DNA from 4 places in the Rhizobium sp. rho-13.1 genome. Region 4 is predicted to be linked to each of the others. Evidence: riboswitches for the same ligand, from Rfam matches in the RefSeq annotation. Region 4 holds a riboswitch; each other region holds the start of a gene.
What was found. A riboswitch is a leader RNA that binds a small molecule or an ion and turns the genes downstream of it on or off. The one in region 4 is predicted to bind cobalamin.
Positions count from the first base shown of each region.

Region 1: linked by a shared signal. The riboswitch ahead of EQW76_RS23465 (ABC transporter substrate-binding protein) and the one ahead of bluB (5,6-dimethylbenzimidazole synthase) in region 4 are both predicted to bind cobalamin.
Region 2: linked by a shared signal. The riboswitch ahead of EQW76_RS22420 (HoxN/HupN/NixA family nickel/cobalt transporter) and the one ahead of bluB (5,6-dimethylbenzimidazole synthase) in region 4 are both predicted to bind cobalamin.
Region 3: linked by a shared signal. The riboswitch ahead of cobU (bifunctional adenosylcobinamide kinase/adenosylcobinamide-phosphate guanylyltransferase) and the one ahead of bluB (5,6-dimethylbenzimidazole synthase) in region 4 are both predicted to bind cobalamin.

Region 1 is NZ_SCFL01000015.1:14,514-21,767, forward strand. It holds gene EQW76_RS23455 (ABC transporter ATP-binding protein) at 1-732, opposite strand, end outside; gene EQW76_RS23460 (iron ABC transporter permease) at 729-1,772, opposite strand; gene EQW76_RS23465 (ABC transporter substrate-binding protein) at 1,769-2,785, opposite strand; cobalamin riboswitch at 2,966-3,194, opposite strand; gene EQW76_RS23470 (phosphodiesterase) at 3,446-4,267, shown strand; gene EQW76_RS30180 (hypothetical protein) at 4,313-4,447, opposite strand; gene EQW76_RS23475 (TonB-dependent siderophore receptor) at 4,563-6,719, shown strand; gene EQW76_RS23480 (ABC transporter substrate-binding protein) at 6,771-7,254, shown strand, end outside.
Region 2 is NZ_SCFL01000013.1:51,863-59,116, forward strand. It holds gene EQW76_RS22395 (MBL fold metallo-hydrolase) at 1-97, opposite strand, end outside; gene EQW76_RS22400 (NAD(P)-dependent oxidoreductase) at 94-1,083, opposite strand; gene EQW76_RS22405 (3-oxoacyl-[acyl-carrier-protein] synthase III C-terminal domain-containing protein) at 1,087-2,100, opposite strand; gene EQW76_RS22410 (cold-shock protein) at 2,221-2,424, opposite strand; gene EQW76_RS22415 (YcxB family protein) at 2,777-3,331, opposite strand; cobalamin riboswitch at 3,776-3,980, shown strand; gene EQW76_RS22420 (HoxN/HupN/NixA family nickel/cobalt transporter) at 4,064-5,122, shown strand; gene EQW76_RS22425 (hypothetical protein) at 5,405-5,815, opposite strand; gene EQW76_RS22430 (lysozyme inhibitor LprI family protein) at 6,476-7,254, shown strand, end outside.
Region 3 is NZ_SCFL01000001.1:705,416-712,669, reverse strand. It holds gene EQW76_RS03685 (glycoside hydrolase family 15 protein) at 1-146, opposite strand, end outside; gene EQW76_RS03680 (oxidoreductase) at 270-1,124, opposite strand; gene EQW76_RS03675 (chloride channel protein) at 1,237-3,027, opposite strand; cobalamin riboswitch at 3,193-3,584, shown strand; gene cobU (bifunctional adenosylcobinamide kinase/adenosylcobinamide-phosphate guanylyltransferase) at 3,736-4,260, shown strand; gene cobW (cobalamin biosynthesis protein CobW) at 4,265-5,311, shown strand; gene cobN (cobaltochelatase subunit CobN) at 5,547-7,254, shown strand, end outside.
Region 4 is NZ_SCFL01000001.1:549,291-556,544, reverse strand. It holds gene EQW76_RS02915 (pilus assembly protein TadG-related protein) at 1-368, opposite strand, end outside; gene EQW76_RS02910 (TadE/TadG family type IV pilus assembly protein) at 368-781, opposite strand; gene EQW76_RS02905 (GFA family protein) at 1,178-1,573, shown strand; gene EQW76_RS02900 (DUF1003 domain-containing protein) at 1,605-2,135, opposite strand; gene EQW76_RS02895 (TolB family protein) at 2,323-3,153, shown strand; cobalamin riboswitch at 3,192-3,392, shown strand; gene bluB (5,6-dimethylbenzimidazole synthase) at 3,436-4,125, shown strand; gene EQW76_RS02885 (DUF2865 domain-containing protein) at 4,129-5,223, opposite strand; gene EQW76_RS02880 (NADP-dependent malic enzyme) at 5,440-7,254, opposite strand, start outside.

The sequences.
Region 1 (7,254 bases), on a different contig from region 4:
GTGGATCGCGGACTTTTCTACGTGCGCTTTTACTCCGAAGACCGTGCGAATGAGGTGTTCGGTGAGGACGTCTTCCGGTGATCCGGCGGCGACGACCTTGCCGTCTCGCAGGACGACGAGACTGTCGCAGAACATGGCCGCAAGATTGAGGTCGTGAAGGGCGACGATACAGGTGATATCCAGCTTGGCGACAAGTGACAGGATATCCAGCTGGTGCTGGATATCGAGATGGTTGGTCGGCTCGTCGAGTAGTAGCTCGGTCGGAGCCTGCGCCAGCGCGCGGGCAATGTGCACCCTTTGACGCTCGCCGCCCGACAGCGTCTGCCATAGTTGGGCTGCCCGGGCCTGCATGTCGACCCGGGCGAGCGCGATCTCGACGGCGGCATCGTCGTCGCTGCTCCAGGTGGAGAGCAATCCTCTGTGGGGCGTGCGACCGAGGCGGACGACGTCGGCGACGGTCAGTGGTGTGTCGGTCGTCGATTGCTGCTCAACGAAGCCTATGCGGCGCGAGATCTCGCTGCGCGACAGACTAGCCACATCATGTTCTCCAAGTCGTATGATGCCGCTGCGGACTTTCCTCAACCGGCAGATCAGGCGCAGCAGGCTGGATTTCCCCGATCCGTTCGGCCCAAGCAGGCCGAGAACCTTGCCTTGCTCGATCGCCAGGCTGATGCCGTCAACGATGAGCGTGTTACCGGCTGCATAGGTGACGTCGTCGACGGATATGCTCATGGGGTCCTCCGGACACGATAGAGGATGACGGCAAAAGCGGGCGCTCCAAAGAGAGCCGTGACGACGCCGATCGGCAGGATCTGCTGGGGGATGATGATGCGCGAAGCAATATCGGCTCCGACCATGAAGATCGCGCCGCCAAGGGCGGTCGCCGGCAGCAGGCGGCCGTGCGACGGCCCGACCAGGAAGCGCGCGGCGTGCGGAATGACGAGCCCGACGAAACCAATCGAGCCGACCATGCTGACGACGCTCGCCGTCATGACGGCGGTCGTGCCAAGGAGCACGATCTGTACGCGGCGCACCGGGATGCCGAGGGAGGTCGCCGCGTCGGCGCCAAAGACGAAGGCGTCGAGCGCCCTGACATGGCAGAGGCAAACAATGAAGCCCGCCAAGGTCACGGGTGCGGAGAGATAGACGTCGGGCCAGCGCACGCCGCTCATCGAACCGAGCAGCCAGAACAGCACGCCGCGCGCCTGCTCTGCATTGGCAGACGTCGTGACGATGTAGGAGGTCAGGGCATTGAACAGCTGCGATCCGGCAACGCCGCAGAGAATGATCCGCTCGCCCGACCCGCCTGCCCCTGAGGCCAGAATGCCCACCAGCGTAAAGGCGACGACGGCCCCGATGAATGCTCCGCCGGACAGCCCGAGAACGTTTGCGCCGAGCCCGAGGATCGTGATGCAAACTGCCCCTGTCGAGGCGCCTGCCGAAATGCCAAGCACATAGGGTTCGGCCAGCGGGTTGCGCAGCAGGGCCTGGAGCACGGCGCCGCAGAGGGCCAGCGAGGCTCCGGCACTGGCTGCAACCAGTGCCCGGCTGAGACGGTAATCCCAGACGATGCCTTGGTGAATACGGTCGATTGCAAAGCCCGTGCCGAAGATGCGGTTCGACACAGCCTCTGCCGTCGTCTGCAGCGGGATGGAGATTTCCCCGATGGAAACGGCAAGGCTGATCGAAAATCCGAGGACGACGATGGCGGCAACGGCGAGCGCTGCAAGCGCCCACCATCTACGCCGTGTTACGACTGCGCTGTTGCTCACCGGGCCAGACCGAAGGACCTGATGCCATTTGCAAGAACCTCGATGCCGTCGATTGTCCGGATCGTCGGGTTCATGGACTGCGCATCCATCATCACAAATCGTTTGTTCCTGACGGCGTCCATTTCGCTGGTGACGGGATCGTTCTGCAGGAAGTCCAGCTTCACCTTGGGATCGTCTGCCGCATAGCGGCGGCGATCCATGGTGGCGATGACGATGACGGCCGGGTTCGCCTGGGATATTGTTTCCCAGCCGACAAGCGGCCATTCCTCCTCGGTGGTCACGACGTTGCGCGCATCGAGGGCCTTCATCATATAAGCGGGGGCACCGTTCTTGCCGGCTATGAAGGCATCGCCCCTGACCTCTTTGCTCGAGAACCAGAAGACGATCGGCAGGTGCTTGGCGGCCGCACCCTCCACGGATGCCACAGCGGTGGCCTCGCGTTTCCTAAGGTCGGTGATCAGGGCATCGCCACGGTCCTTGATATCGAAGACTTCGGAGAGCTGGGCGATCTCCTGATAGACTAGATCCATGCTGAACATCTGCTTGCGGACCCCGTCTCCGCCGTCGGAATTGACTTTGGCGACACAATCAGCCGGCGAGATATAGGTATTTATTCCGAGGTCGGAGAATTGCTCCCGCTTACCGACGGAACCCTGCGGTCCGACATGCCACTCGAATTCCGCAGCCACCAAGTCTGGTTGGCGTCCGACGACGGATTCGAAGCTCGGATCGTTGTCGGCCAGCCTTTTGATCTTGCTGTTGGCCTGTGCATATTGAGGAAGCACGGGACCCACCCAGACCGCCGTGCCGACGATCTTGTCGGCAAGGCCGAGAGACAGGAGAACTTCCGTCATCCCCTGGCCGATGGACACTATCTTCGAAGGCGCCCTGGCAAAGGTCACCTGTTGACCGCAATTGGTTATGGACAGCGGATAGACCGTCGCCGCGAATGCGGGGGCGGCCATGCCGAGAAGCCCGCAGGCAAGCGTAATGCTGGACAGAAACTGACGCATGAAAAATATCTCGATTTTATGGGAAGGCGAGTGCCCTGGTGCTGCAGGTATGCGGCAGCGAGGCAAGCTGCGGTTGCCACGTCAACTGTCGGAAGCCCAATCGAGCCGGAGATGCGCCAGGCTATGGCGAAAATTCAAATGAGACATATCTGTTCCTTTCCGGGCATCCCCGCCCGGGTTCATGGGATAGCGCTTGACGGCAGGTCTCCTGACTTGCGGATATGCGCCGATCATCTGTCTTCCCGCGAAACCTTCGCAGTGACATGGCCCTGAGGCCCTGGGATGAGCAGCAATCCGCTTACAGTTGCGGGGGCAGTCACGGTCTTGGTCCCATTCGGGTGGCCCTCACCGTGTTCCCTATTAATCCCCTTGGAGTCATCCTAAGGGAACCGTCGATGGCATCTATGACAGGCCTGCAACGGCGGTCAAGGTGGGCGGGTCTCGCAAAATCTCGCACAGGTCGGAAATCCATCATTGCTTTATATTATGTTATAACGTTACATTATTGGTAAAATGCAGGCAGTCAAGTGTCTTGTCGCGTTAGCCAACAAACAGACTGCTGACGCAAACCTGTTGCAAACGACGTGCAGGGTCTGGAATGTACGTACCGGAAAGGTGCCCGACGAAAGGCATTCCGGGAATCGCAGGCAGGAGTAGCGCATGAGCAAAATTATTATATTCACCGACCTGCACATGGTCCTGGAGGGAGAGACGATCATCGGCCTCGATCCCTATCAGCGCCTTTCAAGAGGGATAGATCATGTCAACCTGCATCACCGCGATGCTGAGTTTGCGGTGATGACGGGTGACCTCTCGCACCGCGGCAGTCGCCAATCCTATGCGAGACTGCGCGAACTGGTCGACACGCTCGAAATTCCCGTCCACCTGCTGGTCGGAAACCACGACAACCGCGAAAACTTCATTGCCGCCTATCCCGAAAGCCCGCGTGACGAGCACGGTTTTATCCAGCAGCGGATCGAGACCGAAAACGGTGTCATGCTTTTGCTCGATACGCTTTGCGGACCGCCCTACGTCTCGCCGGACGTTCATGCCGGGGTGCTGTGCGACAATCGGCTTGCCTGGTTGAAGCAGAACCTCACTGGTGCCGGCGACCGGCCCGTCTACATCTTCATGCATCACCCACCGCTCGACACCGGGTTTCCCGGGATGGACAAGATCAAGCTCCGGAACGGCGAGGAGTTTTACGATATCCTTGCCGAATACGGCAATGTCCGCCACATCTTCGCCGGCCATGTTCACCGTACGATTGGCGGCTCCCATCGCGGTATACCTTTCTCGGTATTCAAGAGCCCGGTCCATCAGCAGCCGATGGTATTCGATACGGAAGATACTTCCCTCTCCGTCGATGAACCGGGCGCCTACGGCATCGTTTTCCTGAAACCGCAGGGATGCCTCGTTCATGTCGAGGATTACGAACTGTCCAACCATTCGATATCGGGCAGCGACGCACTCGGTAACTGAGACATATGCCCTGACGTCGGACTATGCCGCGTCGCCGCCTCGTCTTTAGGCCGCTTCCATGACACCGACGCTGACCGGCAGGTCAGCGTTGGTGTTTTCACGTGCGCATCCTCCGGTTGCCGCGCGCGCCTCGGCAAGACCGGTGGAAAGATCGGAAAATTTGTAGGCAATAGTTGACATCGGGAGTCAACAAACAATACAGGAGTTCACCAGTCAACTTATTGATCATGGTCGTTGGTCGGTATTCCGTAGACTTTTCAGGTATTTGATAGATTGATTGCAGGGGGCTGCCGTGATGTTTCGCGAGGCTAGGACGACTGTATCGCCGGTGGGCACATCCTTTACGACGACCGTCGGACGTCTGATGATCGCGTTTCTGTCGAGTTCGACGCTGCTTGCCGCAACCCCGGTTTTCGCTCAGTCAGGCGACGCGGAAGCAACCACGCTCGCCAAGATCACCATTGCGGGCCAAGGCGACCGAGCTGGCACCATTGACAAGACGATTGTCGCAAAGAGTTCCCGCTCCAGCAGCAAGACCGACACCCCGCTTCTCGACGCGCCGGCCTCGGTTTCCGTCGTCACTGCAAAGGAAATGAAGGAGCGCGGTGTCACCAACCTCGACCAGGCGCTGGCCTACACGCCCGGCGTCTCCACCGATATCTACGGCTCCGACGACCGCTACGACCACTTTTTGATCCGCGGTTTCTACCAGACGACCGACGGCACTTTCCGTGACGGGCTGCCGATGCGTGTCGGCGGCTCCTTTACCGCCAGCCGCCTCGAGCCCTATGGCATGGAACGGATCGATGTGCTGAAGGGGTCCAACTCCACGCTGTTCGGCCTTTCCGGCCCCGGCGGTATCGTCAATGCGCTCACCAAGGTGCCGCAGGACAAAGACTTCGGCGAGATCTATACAACAGTTGGGAACGGACATGTCGAAACCGGCACCGACTTCGGCGGAGCGCTCGACAAGGATGGCATCTGGACCTACCGCATGACTGGCAAATGGCAGAATGCCAATGCCGGCATCGACCATACCAACGACGATCGCGTCTATGTCGCGCCGGCGCTGACCTGGTCGCCGGATGCCGACACCTCCGTCACCATCCTGACGGATTACAACAAGCGCGACGGCAACCCTGGCCATGCCATTCCCTACAAGTCTGGGATCGATTCCGAGACCTATCTCGGTGAGCCCGATTTCGACAGGGTCGACACCATCGAGCGCAATGTCGGCTATCAGCTGCGCCACGATTTCGGCAACGGTTTCGAGTTCCGGCAGAATGCCCGCTACACCAATCTCGACATGACCTATCAGCAGATCTATCTCGGAGCTGCCGATCCTGCTTCGAGCCGCGCTGCATTGGCAATTTATGGCCATAGCAAGCGGTTCCAGATCGACAACCAGCTCCAATATGACGGCACCTACGGCCCATTCGAAAGCCGCACACTGCTGGGCGCCGATTATGGCCGCGACAGCAATAGCGAACGTCGCCTCGACGGGACGGCCGGTGGCGTGCTCGATGACAGCAAACCCGTCTATTGCGGCACACGCTGCATCTCGTTCGGCGCACCGGTGGACACCAGGACAAGGCTGACAACGGCCGGCACATACCTCCAGGAACAGCTGACGATCGACGACCGCTGGATCCTGACGCTGGGTGGCCGATACGATCACGCCGACACGATGTCGGAAAGCTCAGGCATCCGCGACGACGCGGTCGATACGAATTTCTCCAAGCGCGCCGGGCTTACCTTCAAGGCGACCTCCGAGCTCTCGGTCTACGCCAATTACTCGGAATCCTTCCAGCCACTGGCAGCCAGCCGCTCGACCTTCCTCGGCACGCCCAAGCCTCAGGAGGGCACACAGTACGAAATCGGTGCAAAATATCGGCCCGAGGGTATGGATGCGCTGTTTACCCTGGCGCTGTTCGACCTGACCCAGAAAAACGTGGCGCAGTGGGCGTCGGACTATTCCTACCAGTACCAGGTGGGCAAGGTGAACGTGAAGGGCATCGAGTTCGAGAGCAAGGTCGCGCTCACCGACCGGCTGAACCTGACTGCCGGTTATTCGTACTGGGACGCGCGGATCAAGGACGACGCGACCACCGGGCTGATTGGCAATCGGCCGGAACTCGTTCCCAACCACATGGCAACGCTCTGGGCCGACTATACCATTCCCGGCAAAGGCGCGATCGGTGACATCAACGTCGGGATGGGCGCCCGCTTTGTCGGCAATACTTTCGGCGACAATGCCAACACGCTGCCGCTTGCCTCAAGAACGGTCTTCGACGCGGCTTTCAATTACAAGTTCAAGAACGGCGTTGCCCTCGCCGTCAACGCCACCAACATCTTCGACAAGGAATATGTGGCCAGCATCGACGACTACAGTCTGGCCGCCTACTACGGCGACCGCCGCGCGGTGCGGGCGACCCTGCGCTACACCTGGTAGCGCCTGCGCGACGATCTCTCGGCGCAACCACAAAACACAGGAATGGATGTCATGGCTCTCGTTACCCGTCGTCGCGACCTGCTGTGCGGGCTGGCAACCGCTCTCTTGGCGCCGGAGCTGATGCACACACCCGCCATCGCTGCCGACGGGCCGCTGCAATTCGATCATGCCTTCGGCGTGACCGTCCTGCCGAAGCCCGCTACCCGTGTCGTATCGCTGGGCTACCTCACCCAGGATCCCCTGCTCGCGCTCGATGTCATCCCGCTTGCGATACGCGACTGGTTCGGCGACCAGCCATTTGCCGTCTGGCCATGGGCGCAGCCTTTTCTGAAGAACGCCCGCCCCGTTGTCATCAAGGGCAATGTCGGGTTGGAACTCGTCGCTACCTTGCAGCCGGATCTGATCGTCGGCATCGGGTCAGGCATATCGGAAGCAGAGTACGCCGGGCTTTCCCGCATTGCGCCCGTGCTGATGCAGCCGAAGGCGTTTCCGGCCTATGGCATGCCTTGGGATGAGATGACACGGCTGATCGGTC
Region 2 (7,254 bases), on a different contig from region 4:
GCAGCGGCAGTTTATTGAAACTGCCGCGTCTGAGCAGAAGCCATTCGCGGACGGGAAGAATTGAAGAGCTGAAAAAGCGCGGTTCTGTCACCATCATTCCGCACCCCGCCGACCGGTGTCGAACGTACGCAACAGGCCTTCCGCAAAAGAAATTCTTGGGCGCCATTGCAGATGCCGGCGGGCATTGGAGAGATCGAGCGTCTGGGAATACGCGAATATGCCAAGACCATAGGCGGTGACGAGCGGCTCGGGCCTCGCCGGGTGAAGCCGGGCTGCAAGTTCAGCGACCCGCACCGCCGCCAGCACCGGCATGACCGGAAGATCGCGCCAGCGCGGGGTGATTCCAACCGCCGTCGTCGCTTGGTCGACGATCTGTCGAATCGGCAAGGCTTCGCCGCCCGATATGTTGAACACCCGCCCGATCGCCTGCGCTGGTTGCCGGATCACGCTCAGAATGGCCTCGACGACATCCGCGACATGAGTGATGTCGGTCACGGCCCTGCCGCCGCGAAACCGTGGCAGGGTACCCGTTCTTGCCGCCCGGATCAGCCTTGGCAGCAAGGCGGTATCCCTGACTCCATAGATGCCGCGTGGTCGGATAATCGTATGGGGCAGGCCGCTGGTCAACACGCGCCCGTCGGCAATCGCCTTGGTGCGCGCATAGTCGCTGACCGGCTTGGGCAAGGTGGCATCTTCGGCGATATTCAGCTGGTCCTGAAAGCGGAAATAGACAGCCGGCGTAGAGATATGGATGAGGTGTTGCACTTGTAACATCCCGGCGAGCGCAATGACCTTGTCCGTCGCGACGATATTCGCCCGTTCGAAATCCGCCCTGAGCCCCCAGGGTGATGACAGCGCCGCACAATGAACGATATGCGTCACGCCATCGAGCTGCCAGCGCAAATCCGCCGGTTCGAGCATGCTCAGGTCCAGCGCCAGTCTGTTTTTGTCGGATATGGGCAGCGCGCTCAGCTTTCCTTCATCACGACCCGTGGCGATGATGTCGCACCCTTCCTCACGCAGCCGGCGAACCAGCTCGCCACCGAGAAAACCTGTCGCTCCGGTCACCAGATAACGGGCCATCGATCATAAATCCACGACTAGCCCGCCAAAGGAGACGCCGGCGGATGTGCCAAGGATCATGATCCGGTCTCCCCTGTGAATCAGCTGGTGTTCGACGCCATAATCGAGGACAAAGGGAATGGAGGCGGCGATCTGGTTGCCGAACTGCGCGGAAATATCGATCACCTGTCCGGGGGCGAAATTGCAGATCCGCGTCATGTGGGCGAGGGCGCCCGGGCTGGCTTGATGGGCGATGACGCGCGCGATCTCGTTATGCCGGGTATTGGCCGCAGCAAGAAGCGCACTGACAAAAGCCGCGAAATCGCGGGCAGTGAGGCGAAACAGTTCCTTGCCATCCATCGAGAAGGTGCTGTGGGCGGTAAACTCTTCCGGCTCGCGGTGGAAATCGAAGCGGGTGCCGCCGGCACCGATCTGGCAGGCGTCGTAACCGGATGACAGGGTGGTGAAACGGGAGGCCAGAATGCCGGAGCGATCATCCGCGCGGATAATGGCGGCACCTGCGCCATCCCCGAAAAGACCGGCGACGGCGGGCTGGGCTTTCCAAGGCAGGGCGCGCGAGGCGATTTCCGACGAAACTATCAGGATAGTGCGGTGATTGCCGGTTTGCAGCAGACTCGATGCAAAATGCAGCGCCACCGGAAAACTCAGGCATGTGCTGTTGATGTCAGTGGAAAAACAGGCGCCGTCCGCGATGCCCAGCGCCCTCTGGATGGCCGGCGCCATGCCCGGAATTGGCTGATAGGCGACCGCCGAAGCACTGATGATCATGTCGAGATCCTGCGGTCGCAGGCCAGCCGCATCGAGCGCCTTGCGTGCGGCATCACAGGCGAGATCGATCTGGTTCTCGTCATCACAGACATAGCGCGTATGCACACCGGTCACGGACTGCAGATAACCGCCGGGGAAGCCATGCAGGTTATCGAGATCCGATGATGCAACGGCGCGACGGGGGACGGATCTGCCGGTTCCCACGATGGTCATGCCGGAGAGGCGTCGTTCTTCAGCTACCCGGTGCATTGCGTTCCTGTACCTGTCGATCGTCTCTGTTCGGGGCGTAAGATCGAAAGGCACGCGACGCGACCGGAATGACGTCGATCACTTCGGTCGCGTCGCGCATATTCGATGCCGGAAAGGCAATTACAGGACAGTTACGTTTTCTGCCTTAGACTTGCCAGTCTTGCGATCTTGGCCGACGTCGTAGCTAACTTTCTGGCCATCCTGCAAAGCACCGCCAAATCCAACGGCTGAAATGTGGACAAATACGTCCGGACCACCATTGTCAGGGGTGATGAAGCCGAAGCCCTTATCTTGGGCAAAGAATTTTACAGTACCGGTTGCCATCAAGTCCTCATTTTCAGTATGCGACGTCTTCTGATTGCGCAGCAGTAGTAAACAGCAAGAGCTCTGGCTGGCAATAGCTCGAACTGAACAAGATTCAATCATTCTCCCGAGGGCGGGGACATCATATCAGAAACTACTGGTCGTTAGTTCGAGTCCGCTCACGGCGACGGAATCAGCAAGTGTTAGGCGAAGGTCGGACCGATGGCACATTTGAGTCTTTAAACCACGCAGCCATCGTTAGTGCCGTCGAGCGCAGCCGCGAGAACATGAAAACGCGGGTTTCCAAGGAGCCGCTTTCGGCAGCTCCCGCCCAACCCCAGTCGTTCCTGATGCAAAAGTCAAAATTTTGGCATCAACGCTGACCGCCGATCAGCCTTGCCGCATCCAGGCTTCTCGCACGCGCCGCGTCCGTCATCAGTGACATGGCCTCGGCAATAAAATTGTGTTCGGCTTCGGCGGTTGTAAAAAAGCGCCGAGGAAGGACCATAGCGCTGCTTTGAACCAGAAACACCCAGTATTTGCGGGTTTGAAAGAGATCCGTGACGCAACGCCAATTGGCGGTCATCGTCAGGTCGCCCAGATCATAGACTAGCGCCTCAGGAGTTAAGCGAAGCGAAAGCGGCTGCTCATATGCTTGACCTCGCTTCGCAAGAGCTTTCCGCATTGAAGAGCCGGCCAGTCTTTGGATTGCCAGCAATCCCACCCAAACGCCAACGAAAGCGAACTCGATTGAAATCGTGGCTGCGAACCATGACCCCGACACCCATCCTCCCACAGGGATGCCGATCGCCAACATACAGACTAGCAGGATCAATTTCATCTGGCGTGGTGATACGCCCCTTCGACCCTTGATATAGGCCATGGCGGCTGTTGTTTCCCCGGCAGCCAGAACGCCTGTCGCTTCCATCCTAGTCCCCTCGAAGCAGCTTTGAGAGCAATCGCCGCGTAAGCGCGTGCGCGAGCAAGATAGAGGCGAATGCGCCGAATGAGAATGGGCCGGAGCGGACGCCTCCCATTTATGACTAACGTCAGACGGGTGGAAACGCTACCACGGCCCTAACGCCTGCGTGCTGTCTATGTTATGAGGCGAGCAATCCACAAACCGGCCGCGGCTAATGCCCCAGCCCAGATGACTGCCACGAAAATCATAATAATGATGCTGCGGATGAGCTTCATCTGGCTACCTTGTCGGTGGAACACTAATCCGGCGCAGACGCTTTGTGGGCGATAGTGCACGCTCTGAATCGGTGAAGACGCCTTTACTGGATGGCAGCAGAAATGCCAAGTCATCAAGCTCGTCCGAATTTCGGCCCGCAGCATGCTGCACTGATTGACGTGGCCACCTCGCATTCGTAATAGTCTCCGCGATGGTTCCCGTATGGGATCAAAAGGGAACACGGTGCGGATTACCCATCAGGGGCCAAAACCGGGACTGTCCCCGCAACTGTAAGCGACGAGCTTCATCCAAGATGCCACTGGTCCACATGGGGGACTGGGAAGGCGGATGCGGCAACGACCCGCAAGTCAGGAGACCTGCCATCATCGGATGTCATTGGCATAAGCGTGGGGCGGGGTGTCTCGACGCGGCGGATTTCCGTCACCTTTGCCATGACAGCAGACGTCACACAAAGGACTTCCCATGTTGACCAATATCACCAGACTTTTCGACGAGAGCACCCCTGAACTCAAGGCACGTCTCGTGACGATCTATACGATTCTTGCCGTTCTAAATTTTGGAGCCTGGCTATGGGCGCTTGTCGCCTTCTGGGACGAGCCTGCGCTACTCGGCGTGGCACTCGTAATCTACGGGCTCGGCCTTCGCCATGCCGTTGATGCCGACCATATAGCCGCCATTGACAATGTCACCCGAAAGCTCATGCAAATGAAACAGCGGCCGGTTTCCGTCGGCTTCTTTTTCGCAATCGGGCATTCGACGGTGGTCGTGCTGGTTGCTGGAGCTGTGGTGGCGGCATCCTCGCTGCTTGGTGGGTTCCAGAGCCTCGAGGGTATTGGCGGCACGATCAGCACGAGCATTTCGGCATTGTTTTTGCTGATCATCGCTACGATGAACATCGTGATCTTCGTGGCGATCTATCAGAGCTACCGCCGCGTGCGGGCAGGGGGCACCTATGTCGAGGAGGATCTTGACCTTCTCCTCAACAATCGAGGCTTTCTCGCGCGCGTATTGCGCCCGATGTTCAAACTGGTCACCAAGAGTTGGCATATGTTTCCCCTTGGTTTTCTATTCGGCCTTGGCTTCGATACGGCGACCGAGGTCGCTATGTTTGGCGTGTCAGCGACACAAGTGGCCAGAGGCGTTCCGGTCGAGGCGATCATGGTCTTCCCGGTGCTGTTTGCTGCCGGTATGTCCTTGATCGACACAACTGACGGCGTGATGATGCTCGGCGCCTATGATTGGGCCTTCGTCAAGCCGATGCGAAAACTTTACTACAACATGACGATCACACTGGTTTCGATCGTCGTAGCCGTGCTCATCGGCGGTATCGAGGCCCTCGGATTGATCAGTGACAAGTTGGGGTTGGAAGGTGGCCTCTGGGACATCGTCGGCGGATTGAACGATAACTTCAACAATCTCGGGTTCGTGATCATCGGCGTCTTCCTTCTCGCCTGGATCCTCTCCTTCGTGATCTACAAAGTTAAAGGCCTGGACGACGTCAAAATCAAAAGTCCGGTCTGACGCTATCGCAAAGGTTTCAAGGGGCCATCGCGACGGCCCCTTGTCTCTATGCAAGTCCGAACCCGCAGGTCACACCGCTCTCGCCTTATTCAGTACGTTTAATCTAAGGGTCGTGGCGAGGACAAGTCCAGTCTCTTTGGCGACAAATCCGACAATGATCTTCGAGATATTGAAGAATGCCGCCGATCAAGAGCCGACGGCTGATTTGACCGAGGGCCAAATAGCTCAAAAAACAAATAGCCGAACCGAATTTGCCCAAACATCCTAAAGGCACGCACTCACTCACCGCGCAGCACTAATGATTTTACAAATTCCTTTGCGGACAACATCCTTACTGGTGAGCTGGCCGGCCTGGATGTCAAACACGACATCTACCCTGACACCTGAGCCTTTTTGGCGTGCGACGACGCGGAGCGTTTGAACTCTACCACTGCCACTTGTTTCCTGAAATGCGTCGATCGACGAGAGTTCTTTATTGGTCCTGATGCCCGAAAAGCCCTCCGCCGCTACACCCTGTGCCAATCTCTTCAAAATCACTGGCGCGCTTGCTTTTGGATAGTCTTCCCATGAGCGGTAGCTGAGCGCGGTGAGCATAGGCACACCCGATACCGTAAAATTACCTTCGCATGAGGCTGCCTGTACAAGCGTTGTTTCGCCAAGCAGCAAGGCTATCATTATCACCACAGTCTTCATTAGCTTCCTCATCGGTGAGTATGTTGATTTCCACTAAGGCTGACCCGGCTTCGGAGTGAGCTCCTCAGTACGGCTGCCACCCTGTCCCACGGGCCGATACGCTTCAATGAGATCGCAGAAATTTTGTTCAAGTCGGGTGCGGTGACGCTCCGGTTGAACGGTGGAACCGGGTAAAGGGCGGTCGGTTTCGGCCCGCACTCGCCCAGTGTGAAGTGCTCCGTGCAACTGGGGTGGGCCTTTCGCACGAACATCCTCACCACACGACGGTGCAGCTCTGGAAGACGTTCATACTGAGTACCCTTCTCTCAGTTCGCACCGGTGCACAGCCTAACGATAGCATCAAACTCCAGACGCACCGGGACTGGGACCGGTGCGTATCAAATGCCGGCTGGAGAGCCAACGCCTTGGAGTCCGCGAAAAGTGCACATGTGTCTATATTTCCAAAAAAGCTCGAGTGTGCTGGCCAGTTAGAGCTGGGTGACATAGGTCTGTTTGCGAAGCGTGGGCTTGCGACCGGAGAAGGCTCAAACCATGGCGGCGCAGTTGCACTAAACTTTCTCGGTCCACGGTCGGGAAAACATGTCAATCGGACGAGCCAAACCAATGTGTCGCGAGCGTCTCACAACTCTTGCAGAGATCATTTGTTACGAGGATCCCAACATGACTTTCCAACAGGGCGCACTCTTTCGTATCGTTCTTTTCGTCCTGGCAATATCAATTCCCGTTCTGGCAGAAGCCGCCGACGGAAAAAGCGATTGCTTCGGATTCAACGCTCTAGATGACGACCCGCTCTCCGCGCAGCTCTATGAAGTTCAGCCCGGTGATAAGGTCGAGTTCCAGTGCCCTGAGCGATCCCTTTTTTGCAGTAAGGGGGCCTTCGTGCTGCCTGGCGATCAAGTGGTCGTTACAAGAATCGACGGTAATAGGGGATGTGCTGAATATCTTAACGCAGCGAAACCACATGACACGGATACAACGGCCGGTTGGCTGCCACTAGAGCGCCTGTCTAAGCAATCACCCCGAGCTGACTGGGTTGGCATTTGGGGGGACGACGAAACAAAAATTATCGCCAAACAGCAAGGAGATAAAGTTCGCGTTGATGCAACAACGACTTTGCAGCTTGGAAGCGGAGACGAAGGAGGTCAGTTTGCCGCCGTTATAGACAGTACCAAGCCGCTAGCGAAGTTTGGCTTTGAGTGGGACTTCAAGGGAAATATGGGCAAACTGCTTGCCTACCAGGAAAAGGTGGGCCCGGGAATATGCCAGGTAAAAATGAACCAGCTTGGACGATATCTTGTTGTAGGAGACAACCATATGTGCGGAGGCATAAACGTAAGCTTTTCGCGCGTGTACAGACGGGCCTATGAAAAGGTGACAGCTACCCAAGCCCAAGCGGCGGAAAATTCGCCCGAGGTCAGCAACAAAGCTGACGGCATCCG
Region 3 (7,254 bases), 160 kb from region 4:
TCTCGGGCGACCAGAGCGGTGGTGCGCAGATTGCCGATGGTTCCATGGTCGGCCACTGGCCGTGGGATGGCGGTCAGGTGGCCTTCGTTCAGGGGCGGCGGCTCATGCTTGCCGATGTCTGTTGCAGCGGACCTGTTGTCAGTCATCCATGCCGTCCCTGTTTTTCGCCACCGCCTATCCGCGACGGCGCAGTAAGGTGGTGTCCGGTCGTCGCGGTGGACGACCGGCTTTTCGCGAGCGGTAAGAGGAACGCCGCCATAGCTGTGAACTTATTGTTCGGACTCTGGGAAATCGGCACCGATGGAGGTGTCGCGCCACTGTTCGACTTCGGCCAGACTGTCCGAGAGCTTTTTCGATACGGCATCGACGCCGAAAGCGCCGAGCACCAGGTGGCGCGGCGGGTGCTCCAGTTCCGTTACCATCATCATCGCCTTTGCAGCGCGGATCGGATCGCCCTTCTGCTTGCCGCTGATGGCTGCTGTCGAGGCCATCCGTGCGCCGACGGTCTCTTCGTAGTCGGCCATGCCGGAGACCGTCTGCTGTAAGGACCGGCCGGCCCAATCTGTGCGGAACGGGCCGGGTTCGATGCAGGTAACCTTAATGCCGAGCGGCCGGCCTTCGACGGCAAGCGCGTCCGACATGCCCTCGACGGCGTGCTTGCTGGCTGCATAGTAGCCGGAGCCGGGAAAGCCGACGAGACCGGCAACCGAGGTGATGTTGATGATATGGCCCCGGCGGCGCTTGCGCATGCCCGGCAATACGGCCCGGGTCATGGCGAAGAGGCCGAAGACGTTGGCATCGAACTGGGCGCGGATGGCGTCGTCGTCGCCCTCTTCGATCGATGCCTGGTAGCCGTAACCGGCATTGTTGACCAGCACGTCGATCTGGCCGAAGCGTTCTTCGGCGGCCCTTACGGCGGCAGCGATCTGCTCCTTGTCGGTGACGTCGAGGTCCAGCGCTAGGGCACTGTCTTCGTGACCCGTGACGAGATCGGCGACACGCTCCTTGCCACGGGCGGTGACGACGGCGCGCCAGCCGCGTTCGAGTACCAATGTCGCGAGTTCGCGGCCGAAGCCGGTCGAGCAGCCGGTGATGAACCAGACGGGCGTGGAGGAGGTTGCCATGTTTGCTTTCAGTGCTTGTGCCGGCGGCGCCACTTGGCACGGTACCGGACGTTATGGTGCATCTGAGTTAGAGCGTGGTGCGTACGCGTCAATACTGAAATTGATTGCGGGCTCAGAGTTCGCCTGACTCCTCTCGCCGGCGCCGGTCGAGCTCTTCCGAATAGCGCCGCAGGGTATGGCTTTCCGACAGCTGGCCGATGACCTTTCGCTCGATCAGATTGTTGACCACAGCCAGTGCTTCGCTTTCGGTCTTGTCGAAGATCGCGGCCGCCTGCTTTGCATTCATCTGCGGCTGCAGGAAGTCGTTCTTGTAGCGGATGAAATCGCCAAGGCCGCGATCGCCATCGTCCTGGTCGACGGGGCTGGCGTATATTTCCGGCACCAGCACCATGCCGGCATATTTCTCCGCATCGTCCAGCAGCACGACCCGCTGGGTCGAGCCGATCGGGAAATCATGGCGGAAGTCGGCGATGCTGATGTTGACGTTGGCGCTGCGCACATCGGGGCGCATCATACGGGCGACCGTCAGGTTGCGGATCCAGCCGACATCGTGGGCGCTGCGGATGCTCTCGCCGCGGAGGTGAAAGCGCCAGGTGGCAAAGGAGTAGCCGAAGGTGGTGCGAACGACGAGCGACGAGGTTATGACGGCGGCAAGCACCAGCGCGGTGATCGGAAAGTCGCCCGTTATTTCCAGCGCCAGGAAGGTCATCGTCAGCGGGCCGCCGATGACTGCCACGGCCAGCGAACTCATGCCGACCACGGCATAGATGACCGGCGTCAGCGTCGCGTGATCGAAGTAGGGCGCGGAGTAGGCGAAGATCTTGCCGAGCAGGGCGCCCATGAACAGCGAGGCGAAGAACAGGCCGCCACGGAAGCCGGAGCCTATCGAAACCGCCGAGGCCAGCGACTTCAGCAGCAGGATGCCGATCAAGGCCGGGATGGCGATATCCCGGCCGAGATTGAGATGCAGCGCTCCGTGGCCGGCCGACAGCACCTGCGGCGAGATCAGGGCGAGCATGCCGACGACGATGCCACCGAGTGCCGGGCGGACATACTGGGGGATGGCGCTCTTGCGGGCCAGCTCCTCGATGAAGGAGACGCCCTGCATGAGCAGGATGCCGCAACCGGCGCAGACTGCGCCGAGAAGCAGGGCCGGAATGTAGTCGGCCGGCACGACGCTGCCGAAATCGCCGATATCGATCATCACGTCGCTGCCGGCGAGCAGGCGTGCGACCAGCGTTGCGACGAGGGCGGAAACGACGACCGGGGTCAGGGTGACAATGGTGTAGCTGCCGATGATCAGCTCAAAGGCATAGAAGGCGCCGGTGAGGGGGGCGCTGAAGGCTGCGGCGATGGCACCGGCCGCACCGCAGCCGACAAGAGTGCGAAGGTCGCCCCGGCGCAGCTGCAGTTTCAGTCCGAGTTTCGAGGCGATGCCGGCGGCGATCTGCGTGTAGCCGGCCTCCAGCCCGACGGATGCGCCGAAACCGTTGGATATGAGGTTCTGAATGGAGACCAGAATGCTGTCGGTCAGCGACAGCCGGCCGCCGTGAAGCGCGTTGGCCTCGATCGGGTCGATCATCGGCTTTTTGCGGGTCTTGGAGAGGATGAACAGCATCAGCCCCAGCAGCACGCCGCCGGCAATCGGCGCCAGCAGCAACAACAGCTTGTTGTCGATCACCGCGCTGCTCAGCCTGCCGTCATCGCCGATACCGTAGATCAGCATGTGCATCTGGCGAGAGATCAGGCTCATGGCCGTCACCGCCAGCCCGGACGTCACGCCGACCAATGCGCCGGCAATGACGAGGCCGACTTCGCTCTGTCGCAGGATCGCGCGCATCCGCCCGGCTTCGAAAAGCGACCGGAGGGTGCGAAAGCGGGGCGCATGGAATCGTTGAAGCATGGCGTTACGCATGAAAGAGAGGCGGTTGTTTAAAGCAGGACGTCTTTACACTGGCAATTGCGACAAAAAGACCGCCGCCGGGAATGATTTCAGCGCCGTTTCAACACATATATGGCAGAAACCGAATTCGTCGATCAGTTGACTTGCATAAGGCGAAGGCCTAATCCTGAACGCATAACGGAAGGTTCCCGCGCCGTGAAAACGGTATGGGATCAAAAGGGAATGTGACCGGGCGGACCCATACAGGGCGCTCCTATCGCAGCCGACCCCGCGACTGTAGAACGGTCAGGGTCTTTCGTCCGGTGTTCCGGGACGACGGGTGATGTTCTGCAATGGTGCAGGCGGGCCTTAAGTCGAAGGCATCGGAAAAGCCACTGGCGTGGCATCATGATTTACCGGGGTGGGACGCCTCTTCATCTACGAATCGTCCGCCTTTTCATGATGACCTGCCGGGAAGGCGAGAAAGACCCGTGATCTCCGGTCGGAACGATATCCGTCGTTCCGACCGGAGATTGCAACCGTGAGCCAGGAGACCTGCCATCCGTGCCGGGCGAAAAGCCCACCCTTTGGGACGTCGTCCCGCTGCCAGCACGGAGGTTGTCATGGCTGAACGTTTGCTTTTGCGCGTCATTGCGGCGCGCTTGCCTGATCCGAACTGTTGCACGCTTGCAGCTTCGCGCAGAACCGCGTGAGGATCGGAACGACCTGATGTCATCCCCAACATTCGGAACGGCCCTCGTGCTTGGCGGCGCGCGCTCCGGCAAGTCGTCTTTTGCCGAGGCGCTCGTTACCGGCTCCGGCCTCGACCGCCATTACGTCGCCACCGGTCGAGCCTGGGATGCCGAGATGGCGGAGCGCATCCGCCAACACCGCGTCGATCGCGGCGAGGGCTGGACGACGCATGAGGAGCCGCTCGATCTTGTCGGCACACTCGGTGCCATCGACGCGCCCGGCCGCGCTGTTCTTGTCGATTGCCTGACGCTGTGGGTCACCAACCTGATGATGGAAGAGCGCGACATGGCTGCTGCCTTCGCCTCACTCTGCAAATTCCTGCCGGGCGCAAAGGCGCGCCTGGTGTTCGTCTCCAACGAGGTCGGTCTCGGCATCGTGCCGGAAAACCGCATGGCGCGGGATTTTCGCGACCATGCCGGCCGTCTCCACCAAATGATCGCGGCTGAGGCCACCGACGTCTATTTCGTCGCCGCCGGACTGCCGCTGAAAATGAAAGGCTGATCCATTGCAACAGAAAATTCCCGCCACCGTCATCACCGGCTTCCTCGGGGCTGGCAAGACGACGATGATCCGCAACCTGCTGCAGAATGCCGGCGGCAAGCGCATCGCCCTCATCATCAACGAGTTCGGCGATCTCGGCGTCGACGGCGACGTGCTGAAGGATTGCGGCGCTGAGAACTGCTCTGCCGACGATATCATCGAGCTCACCAACGGCTGCATCTGCTGCACGGTCGCCGATGACTTCATCCCGACGATGACCCAGTTGCTTGCCCGCAACCCGCGGCCCGACCACATCGTCATCGAGACATCCGGCCTGGCGTTGCCGCAGCCGCTGGTGGCAGCATTCAACTGGCCGGATATCCGCACGCACGTGACGGTCGATGGCGTGATCACCGTTGTCGACAGCGTTGCCGTCGCTGCCGGCCGGTTTGCCGACGACCACGACGCCGTCAATGCGGCGCGGGCGGAAGATGCCTCGCTCGACCATGACAACCCGATCGAGGAACTGTTCGAGGACCAGTTGACCTGCGCCGACCTCATCGTGCTCAACAAGACCGACCTGCTGGACGCCGCCGGCATTGCAGCCGTTCGGGCCGAAGTCCTGTCGCGCACCGAGCGCAAGCCCCCGATGATCGAGGCCCGCAACGGCGAGGTTTCGGCAGCCGTGCTGCTGGGGCTCGGCATCGGCACGGAGGCCGATGTCGGCAACCGGCTGTCCCACCATGAGATCGAGCATGCCGACGGTACGCCGCACGACCATGACGAGTTCGACAGTTTCGTTGTCGACCTCGGGCCCATCGCCGAGCCGGTCACGTTTATCGAGCGGCTGAAGACAGTCATCGGCCATCACGACGTACTGCGTCTCAAGGGTTTCGTCGATGTGCCGGGCAAGCCGATGCGACTGCAGCTGCAGGCCGTTGGCAGCCGTGTCGACCATTATTTTGACCGCGCCTGGACGCCGGGCGAAGTCCGCGCGACGCGTCTGGTGGTGATCGGGCTGCACGATATGGACCAGGCGGCGGTACGCAGTGCGATCGAGGCGCTTGTTTGATGGTATTTGCCGCGGCTTACCCCTCTCTGTCACTGCGTGACATCTCCCCCACAAGGGGGGAGATCGGGAAGCTGCGGCTGATCTTTTCCTGTCCAACTGAGCGTTTTACAGGCGTTGAATTTCGTTTGAGCATGGAGGCTCCCGCAACCGATCTCCCCCCTTGTGGGGGAGACGTCCGACAGGACAGAGGGGGGCGCCGCCCCGTGCTCGAACCCGCCCATCGGGGAGGTGCCGCATGCATCTTCTCCTAGCCCAGAAGGGCTCGATATCCGATGGCGACGAGGCGATCGACCTCGGTCAGTCGCCGGGCGATATCCTGTTCCTGTCGGCAGCCGATACCGAGCTTGCCGCTATCGCTGCGGCTTATGCCCACAATGACGGCACCCGTTCGCTGCGTCTGGCAAGCCTGCTCAGCATGAAACATCCGATGTCGGTCGACACCTATGTCGAGCGGACGGCGCGACATGCGAAGATGATCATCGTCCGGGCGCTCGGTGGCGCGAGCTATTTTCAATATGCCCTGGAAGCGCTGCATGCAGTGGCGACACGGCAGGGGGCTAAGATCGCGGTCATACCGGGCGATTCCAAGCCGGATCCGGGCGTCATGCCGTTCTCCAACATCGCGCTCGACGATCTCAATGCGCTGTGGTCCTATCTGATCGAGGGTGGCGACGATAACGCGCGGGCGTTTCTGGCCTATGCGTCGGCGATGCTGTCCGGAGCCGAAAAGCCGCAGCCGGCGAGCCCGCTTGCCAAGGCCGGCATCTGGTGGCCGGGGCAGGGTGTTGTCGATGTTGATGCGTGGGAGGTGGCCTCTGAGGTTGCGACGTTACCCCCCTCTGTCGGCCGGGCCGACATCTCCCCCACAAGGGAGGAGAATAACCGGGAGCAACGGCCTATTGTCGCAATCAGCTTTTACAGGGCTCTCGTTCAGAGCGGCGAGACGCGGCCGGTCGAGGCAATGATATCGGCGCTGGTGGAGGCCGGTGTGCGGCCGCTGCCGGTGTTCGCCTATAGTCTCAAGGACCCGGCATCCAAGTCCATCATCGCCGACATTTTTGGCGCCGCGTTGCCGGATGTGGTCATCAACACCACGGGCTTTGCGATCTCCGCCCCCGGCGCAGACCGCAAGCCGACGGTGCTGGAGGCGAGCGACGCCGTCGTGCTGCAGGCGATCTTCTCCGCGTCTTCCAAGGAGGCCTGGACCGCCTCGGCGCAGGGTCTTTCGGCGCGCGATCTCGGCATGAACGTGGCGCTGCCCGAGGTCGATGGCCGCGTGCTGTCGCGCGCCGTATCGTTCAAGGCGGCAGCCCGTTACGACGAGCGGGTGGAGGCCAATATCGTCGGCAGCGAGCCGTCGATCAACCGCATGCGCTATACTGCATCACTCGCTGCCAACTGGGCGCGGCTGCGCCGGACGCCGCCGGGTGAGCGCCGCGTGGCGCTGGTGATGGCCAACTATCCGAACCGCGACGGCAGGCTCGGCAACGGTGTCGGGCTGGACACGCCGGCCGGCACGGTGGAAGTCATGCGGGCGATGGCGGCGAACGGTTATCCGGTGGCCGATATCCCGGCCGATGGCGACGCGCTGATCACCCATCTCATGCAGGGGCCGACCAACTCCGGCCGCGACGGGAAGGTGATCCGCGAAACGCTTTCGATGAGTCGTTACAAGACCTTCTTTGCGTCTCTTCCGGTTCAGATTCAGGATGAGGTGACGGCGCGCTGGGGTGGGCCCGAGGGCGACACCTATGTCGTCGATGGCGCATTCGCCCTGTCCTTTGCCCGCTTCGGCGAAATGCTGGTCGGCATCCAGCCGGCACGCGGCTACAACATCGATCCGAAGGAGAGCTACCACTCGCCGGATCTCGTGCCGCCGCATGGCTATCTCGCCTTCTATGCCTTCCTGCGCCAGGAATTCGGTGCCCATGCCGTCATCCACA
Region 4 (7,254 bases):
GGATCAGCGACGTAGGTGCCGAGCGTTATCGTTGCGATACCGTCGAACTTTGCCGCACTCACGGCGTCTCCAAGAGGCGACGTTCCGGTGTTCGAGACGTAGCCGCTTGCCGTCTGGACAGCCATATTCAGGTTATTGGTGCTGAAGTAGTTGAGAATATTGGCCTGGGCATTGTTTACGTCCGATGCCGCGACAATTGCGGACAGGTCGGCCGTCTGCTGCAGGCGGCGCTGCTGCAGCGTCAGCATGCCGTAATCGAGACCCAGGCTCATGCAGTAGAGAATGAGGGGTGCGGTGATGGCAGCCAGGATTGCGACGTTGCCTTGCTCGCTTAGGGTCCAGCGCCGCAGGATGGTTCCGATCGGCATCAGATGCCTCCCATGCGGATCGTAGCGGTGCGTACAATCGTCTTGCTTGGCATGGCGAAGCTGTAGAGGTTCCAGATCGGCAGGTCCTGGGCGTCGTAGGACAACTTGACCGTGAACTGGTTGGCGTTGGCCGGATCCGGCTGCACCGTGACTGTGAATTTGGCCGGGTTCAGAATGGCATCGTTAAGGGTGGAGGTGGTTATGTAGGTGTTGACCAGTTGCTCACGCTCGGCCTCGGTGACGCCGGCGATGGCGGTCCGGGCTGCATTGGCCGCGATCTGCTGAACGGAATGGGCGGCGCTGAGATAGATGCCGTAGGCGATCAACGTCATCAGCACGAGAATGAACACCGGAAAGATGATCGCAAATTCGAGGGCTGCAGTACCACGTTCGCAACGGCGAAATCTGCTCATAATCATCGTCTCCGTCTCCTCTTCGGTTGCGACAACCTTCCCAATCCTGCTGGTTCAATTTTGAATTGCGATATCCTAATATTAGGTTACCTATGCAATTTTTTGGCGGGTATATTTTTGAGCCACACGCACGCATGAATGGTGCGTGTCACATTAGATTGTCCCGAAATCGCACCTTTGGCCGTCAGATCTGGCTTTTTGGTGCGTCCAGGGGAACGACGGGGGGCGAAGATGGCTTAACGCCCTTTTAACTGCCTTTCGACGAGGGCTTGCCGGGAGCATTCAGCAAAGGGTCTGCTATCAGCGTGGCTGATGCTGCAGTCATGAAATCTGAAGTTGACAGCTGCATGCCGCACCATCAGGATGATACATAACGACAAGGATCGGGAAGGCGCTATGAAGGACGACCATACCGGATCTTGCCTCTGCGGCGCCGTGAAAATACGGACGACAGGTCCGCTCAGGGATGTGGTCGGGTGTCACTGCTCGCAATGCCGCAAGCAGACCGGACTCTACTTCGCCGCCACCAACGTGGCGACCGACCACCTTACGGTCGAGGGCGGTGAGAATGTCAGCTGGTATCGCTCCAGTCCCGCTGCCAGCCGCGGGTTCTGCAAGACCTGCGGCTCAGCGCTGTTCTGGGTCGCCGACGATGCCGAACAGATCTCGATCATGGCCGGCCTGTTCGATGATCCCAACGCGCTGAAAATGGGCCATCACATCTATTGCGCCGACAAGGCAGGCTTCTATAGCCTCCACGACGGTCTGCCCCAGTTCCCGAAATCCGACTAGCCATCGTCCGCAAGGGGCAGTCCCGCCGACGCTAGGCCTTTGCCTCCAGCAGCCTCGTAATGCGGCCCACTTCCTCCCTGAGGGCGGACAGTTCGGTCAACACCTGCAGGTCGATCTTCTCGTGCAGCGACAGGACTTCCAGTTCGGCCTTGAGGTTGACTTCATAGTCCTTGGCAGCCTCGAAGCGGTCGCGTTCGGTCTGGCGGTTCTGCGACATCATGATGATCGGCGCCTGGATGGCTGCGATCATCGAGAGGATCAGGTTGAGGAAGATGAACGGGTAGGGATCGAAGGCGCGTGACGAGAGCAGGATGGTGTTGAGCACCGTCCAGGCGACCAGGAACAACAGGAAGGAGACGATGAACGCCCATGATCCGCCGACGCGGGCGATCCCGTCTGCGAGCCGTTCCCCGACGGAGGCATTTGCGGAAAAGGCAGCGTTGACATCCGTCGAGATGATCTTGCGTTCGCGGGCTCGCTTCAGCACCCGCTTTTCGATGACGCCGAGATCGTCCGACGATTTATCGAAGTGGGTGTGAAAGAAGTTCGGGAGATTGGGCATGCGTGACTCCGATACTGGTTAGCGGCAGTATTCGGTTGCCACGATGAATTGCAACGGCAAAACATGGGAATGGCGATGCCTCACGCAATCGCGTCCAGTCGAGCCAGTTGATGTCGGGTGGGCGAGCCGTTAAAACCTCCCCGGTCGCCGTTTGCTTTTAGGCGGCGGCTTCGAGGATGGGTGAGACATGCGCAGTTCGGTCGAAATCTTCAACATTGCAACAGGTCGGAGCCGGGTCGTCTGGCAGACCGATCGTCTCGTCGAGGCGCCGAACTTTGCGCCAGACGGACGCTACCTGCTCGTCAACGATGACGGGCTTCTCTACCGCCTGTCGCTCGACGGGCTCGCCACTGTCGAGCGCGTCGACACAGGCTTTGCCAGCCGTTGCAACAACGACCATGGCATCTCGCCCGACGGTACGCTGATCGCGCTCTGCGACAAGGTCCAGTACGGCAAGTCCTGCATCTATCTCGTGCCTGCGGAAGGCGGTCTCCCCAGGCAGGTGACCACAAACCTCCCATCCTACTGGCACGGCTGGTCGCCGGACGGAAAGCATGTCAGCTACTGCGGCATTCGCGGCGATCTCTTCGACATCTACACGATATCGGTCGAGGGCGGCGAGGAGACGCGGTTGACCCATGGCGAGGGTCGCAACGACGGGCCGGACTGGTCGGCCGATGGTGCGTGGATCTATTTCAACTCCAGCCGGACCGGCCGTATGCAGATCTGGCGTATCCGGCCTGACGGTCGCGACCTGCAGCAGGTGACCGACGACGAGTTCGGCAACTGGTTTCCCCATCCGTCGCCGAAGAGCGACAAGGTGGTGCTGCTCTCCTACGACGGCGACGTCTTCGATCATCCGCGCGATCTCGACGTCCGCCTGCGGCTGATGGACATGGATGGCGGCAACATAACGACGTTGTTCGAGCTGTTCGGGGGCCAGGGGACAATCAACGTACCGAGTTGGTCACCCGATGGCGAGGAGTTCGCCTTTGTCAGGTATGAACCGGAGCGCTGAGCTCGCCTGCGATCCGCTTGCCATCGCCAGCCGGATCGCGCATATCTCCTTCATCAGGTGCCCGCCCAGGCGGGAGAATCGGGAAGCCGGTGCAAATCCGGCGCGTGCCCAACGCTGTAAGGCGGATGGCGATGCACAGGGAACGGTCAGTTATCCGATATGCCACTGGTTTCGACCGGGAAGGCAGCATCGCCAGATGAAGCCGAGCCAGAAGACCGGCCTGATAAGATAGACTGATCCCGCGAGGACGGCGGGCGGTTGGCATTGTTGGGGATATAAACGATGCGACCTGATTGCAGGGACGATCTCGTCCGCGCACACGCTTTTTCCGTCGCCGAGCGCGACGCCATCTACCACGCGATCGAAACGCGGCGTGACGTGCGGGACCAGTTCCTGCCGCAACCGCTGCCGGACGACCTGATCGCAAGGCTGCTGGGCGCTGCCCATCACGCGCCTTCTGTCGGCTTCATGCAGCCCTGGAATTTCATTCTCGTGCGCGACCCCGCCATCCGTGAGAAGGCCTTCGAAGCCTTCGAGCGCGCCAATGGCGAGGCTGCGTTGCAGTTCGAGGGCGCCCGTCGGGAGAGTTACCGGTCGCTGAAGCTCGAGGGCATCCGCAAGGCGCCACTCAGCATCTGCATCACCTGCGATCCGGATCGTGCCGGGCCCGTCGTGCTCGGCCGCACCCACAATCCGCGCATGGATGCCTATTCGACGGTCTGCGCCGTGCAGAACCTCTGGCTTGCGGCGCGAGCGGAGGGTGTCGGGGTCGGCTGGGTCAGCATTTTTCACGACGCCGATATCCGGGCGTTGCTTGGTATCCCGGAGCGGATCGAGATCATTGCCTGGCTCTGCCTGGGATTCGTAGACGAGCTCTATGGCGAACCGGAACTCGCCGTCAAAGGCTGGCGGCAGCGATTGCCGCTGGAGGATCTAGTGTTCGAGAATGGCTGGGGCCAGCCGCAGGGCTGAGGCCTATTGCTGGGGCTGCTCGCCGGGTACGGCCGGACGGGTGAGGTCTAGCTTGCGCTGGTCGGGCTGTAGGAACGCCGGGCCGACCTGACGGACATTGCCGGCGGACGGATCGTAGGGCCGTTCCACCGGCGGCGCATCGCCCTTTGCGGGTGCCGTCGGCACGGCCGGTGGCGACGCTTTTGGGATGATCGTCGTAATCGAGCCTTGCTGCGTGCCTGCGGTTGGCGGCTTGGTCAGCGCGTTCTGCCTTCGCATTTCCTCGTAATAGGCCGGCAGATTGCAGGTGCAGCTGGTCTTTTCATTCGGCGGCCGTTTGCGGAAGGCGAAGGCGTAGGGCATGGCGCTGTAGGGGGTGCCCGACGAGGCGGAGACCATCGCCGATGTTTCCTGATCCGGCAGACGGTGGAAGAACAACTCGGTCTTCACGCCCGGGCACATCCTCGCGCAGGTTTCGCCATCCCGCTGGAAATCGCCGGGCGCTGCATTCTGGGTCATCGGGAAGAAGCCGCCATCGCAGGTGCGCACACAGACCGTGCGGACATTTCCGCCGCCATAGGATTGACCGAAGGCGTAGCTCTGGACCGGCGATTGCGGTGCGGGTTCGCTGCCGGAGGGGCCGCCACTGCTGTCCAGCGTGGTTGCCCCCGGGGTTGCGGGGTAGCTGGGCTCGATGCCTGCCTGCGGGGGCGGGCGGTTGGTGATGATGGTATCGCCGCTATCCTGATCTTCGCAGCCGTTGGCGCGCAGCGCTGCGGAAAGCTGGTTGCGGGTGGGTCCTTCCGAAACGTCGCCGCGCTGGATCTGGTCGCGCTTGGCGACGAGATCCTGCAGGTTCTGCTGCATGCGCTGCAGGGTATCCTCGATCCGCGCGCAGGTGCCGCCGTCGTCACCGTTTATGATCACCATGCTGCCGGACGAGCACTCGTTTTCCTCAAGGTCGTTCTCGACTTGGCGCAACTCGGATATCTGCTGGGCGATGGCGGTGCGGTATTGCCGGAGCTGGCGGTTGGTGCCGACAGTTTCGCTGAGATTGGCCATCTGGCCGCGCAGGTCGTCGCAGATTGCGTTCGTCTGGGCAGCCAGTGGCGCTGCCATCGCCAAGGATGCGGCAAGCGCCCAAAATGAATGTTTCCAGCCCACTATCACGCTTTTGGCCTGCTCCGTTCGGATGGTTTCCGCCTCAGCTCGGGCGAAGGCGAAAATTCATCCATTGTCACGCGCAAGATATATGGCGCCGACTGACTTGCGCCAGCCCTGCGCTCGGCAGCAGGTGGTCGACCGCCGGGATGATGCCCGGCGGTCCCGTCAGTATCAGCCGGGCTGCGATGCCTCGACCACGGCCACGGCTGCCATGTTGACGACGCCACGGGAGGTGACCGAGGGCGACAGGATATGGGCCGGCAGGGCCGTTCCGAGCAGGATCGGGCCGACATGCAGCCCGTCAATCATCTCCTTGACAACGCCAAGCGTGATGTTGGCCGCATCGAGGTTCGGGAACACCAGCAGGTTGGCTTCGTCGGTCAGCGTGCTATCCGGCATGACGCGGCGGCGCAAATGCTCGGAAATCGCGCTGTCGCCGTGCATTTCGCCATCGACCTCTAGATCGGGGGCTGCAAGCCGGATGAGCCGCAGGGCATTGCGCATCTTCGTGGCGCTCTCCGATTCGCGCGAGCCGAAGTTCGAATGCGAGACAAGGGCGGCGCGTGGCGTGATCCCGAAGCGGCGGATTTCCTCCGCTGCCAGCACTGTCGATTCGGCAATCTCTTCGGCCGTCGGATTAAAGTTAACGTAGGTGTCGGTATAGAACGTGTTGCCGCGCTGCGAGATGAGCAGGCTCATGGCAGAGAAGTCGCGGACATTGTTACGCTTGCCGATAATCTGGCGGACAACGCGTAGGTGCCGCTCGTAGCGGCCTTCGAGGCCGCAGATCAGTGCATCGGCGTCGCCACGCTTCAGCGCCAGTGCGCCGATGACGGTGGTGTTGGTGCGCACGATGGTACGGGCTGCCTCCGGGATGACGCCGCTGCGGCCGACCAGCGAGAAATAGAGGTCGGCGTAATCGCGGAAGCGCGGATCGTCTTCCGGGTTGATGACTTCGAAGTCGGTATGCGGGCGGATTTTGAGGCCATAGCGCTTCAGGCGGGTCTCGATGACGCTGGGGCGGCCGATGAGGATCGGCACGGCCGTGTTTTCCTCGAGCAGCACCTGTGCGGCGCGCAGCACGCGTTCGTCTTCGCCTTCGGAAAACACGACGCGCTTCGGCTGAGCGAGCTTGGCAGCTGCAAAGATCGGCTTCATGACGAAGCCGGAGCGGAAGACGAAGCGGTTGAGCGTGTCGAGATAGGCATCGAAATCGGTGATCGGGCGAAGCGCCACACCGCTCTCTTCCGCAGCCTTGGCGACGGCCGGGGCGATGCGCAGGATCAGGCGGGGATCGAAGGGCGAAGGGATCAGGTATTCCGGGCCGAAGATCGGGGTCTCGCCGGTATAGGCGCGGGCGGCAACATCCGACGGTGCCTCGCGGGCAAGGGCTGCGATGGCGCGCACTGCCGCCATCTTCATTTCCTCGTTGATCGTCGTCGCGCCGCAATCCAGCGCGCCGCGGAAGATGTAGGGGAAGCAGAGGACGTTGTTGACCTGGTTCGGGAAATCCGAGCGCCCGGTGCAGATCATCGCGTCGGGCCGGGCGGCGCGGGCGAGTTCCGGCATGATTTCGGGGTTGGGATTGGCAAGCGCCATGATCAGCGGCTTTTCGGCCATCTGTACCAGCAGTTCCGGCTTCAGCACGCCGGCGGCCGACAGGCCGAGGAACACATCGGCGCCGCCGATCGATTCGGCCAGCGTCCGCTTGTCGCTCGGCTGGGCATAGACCGACTTCCACTCGTCCATCAGCACGTTGCGGTCGGTGTAGACCAGGCCCTCGATATCGTGGACCCAGATGTTTTCGCGCTTGGCGCCCAGAATGACCAAAAGGTTGAGACAGGCGAGTGCGGCAGCGCCTGCACCGGATGCGACGATCTTGACGTTCTCGATCGTCTTGCCGGCCAGCTCCAGGCCGTTCAGTATGGCGGCGGCGACGATGATCGCAGTGCCGTGCTGGTCGTCGTGGAAGACCGGGATCTTCAT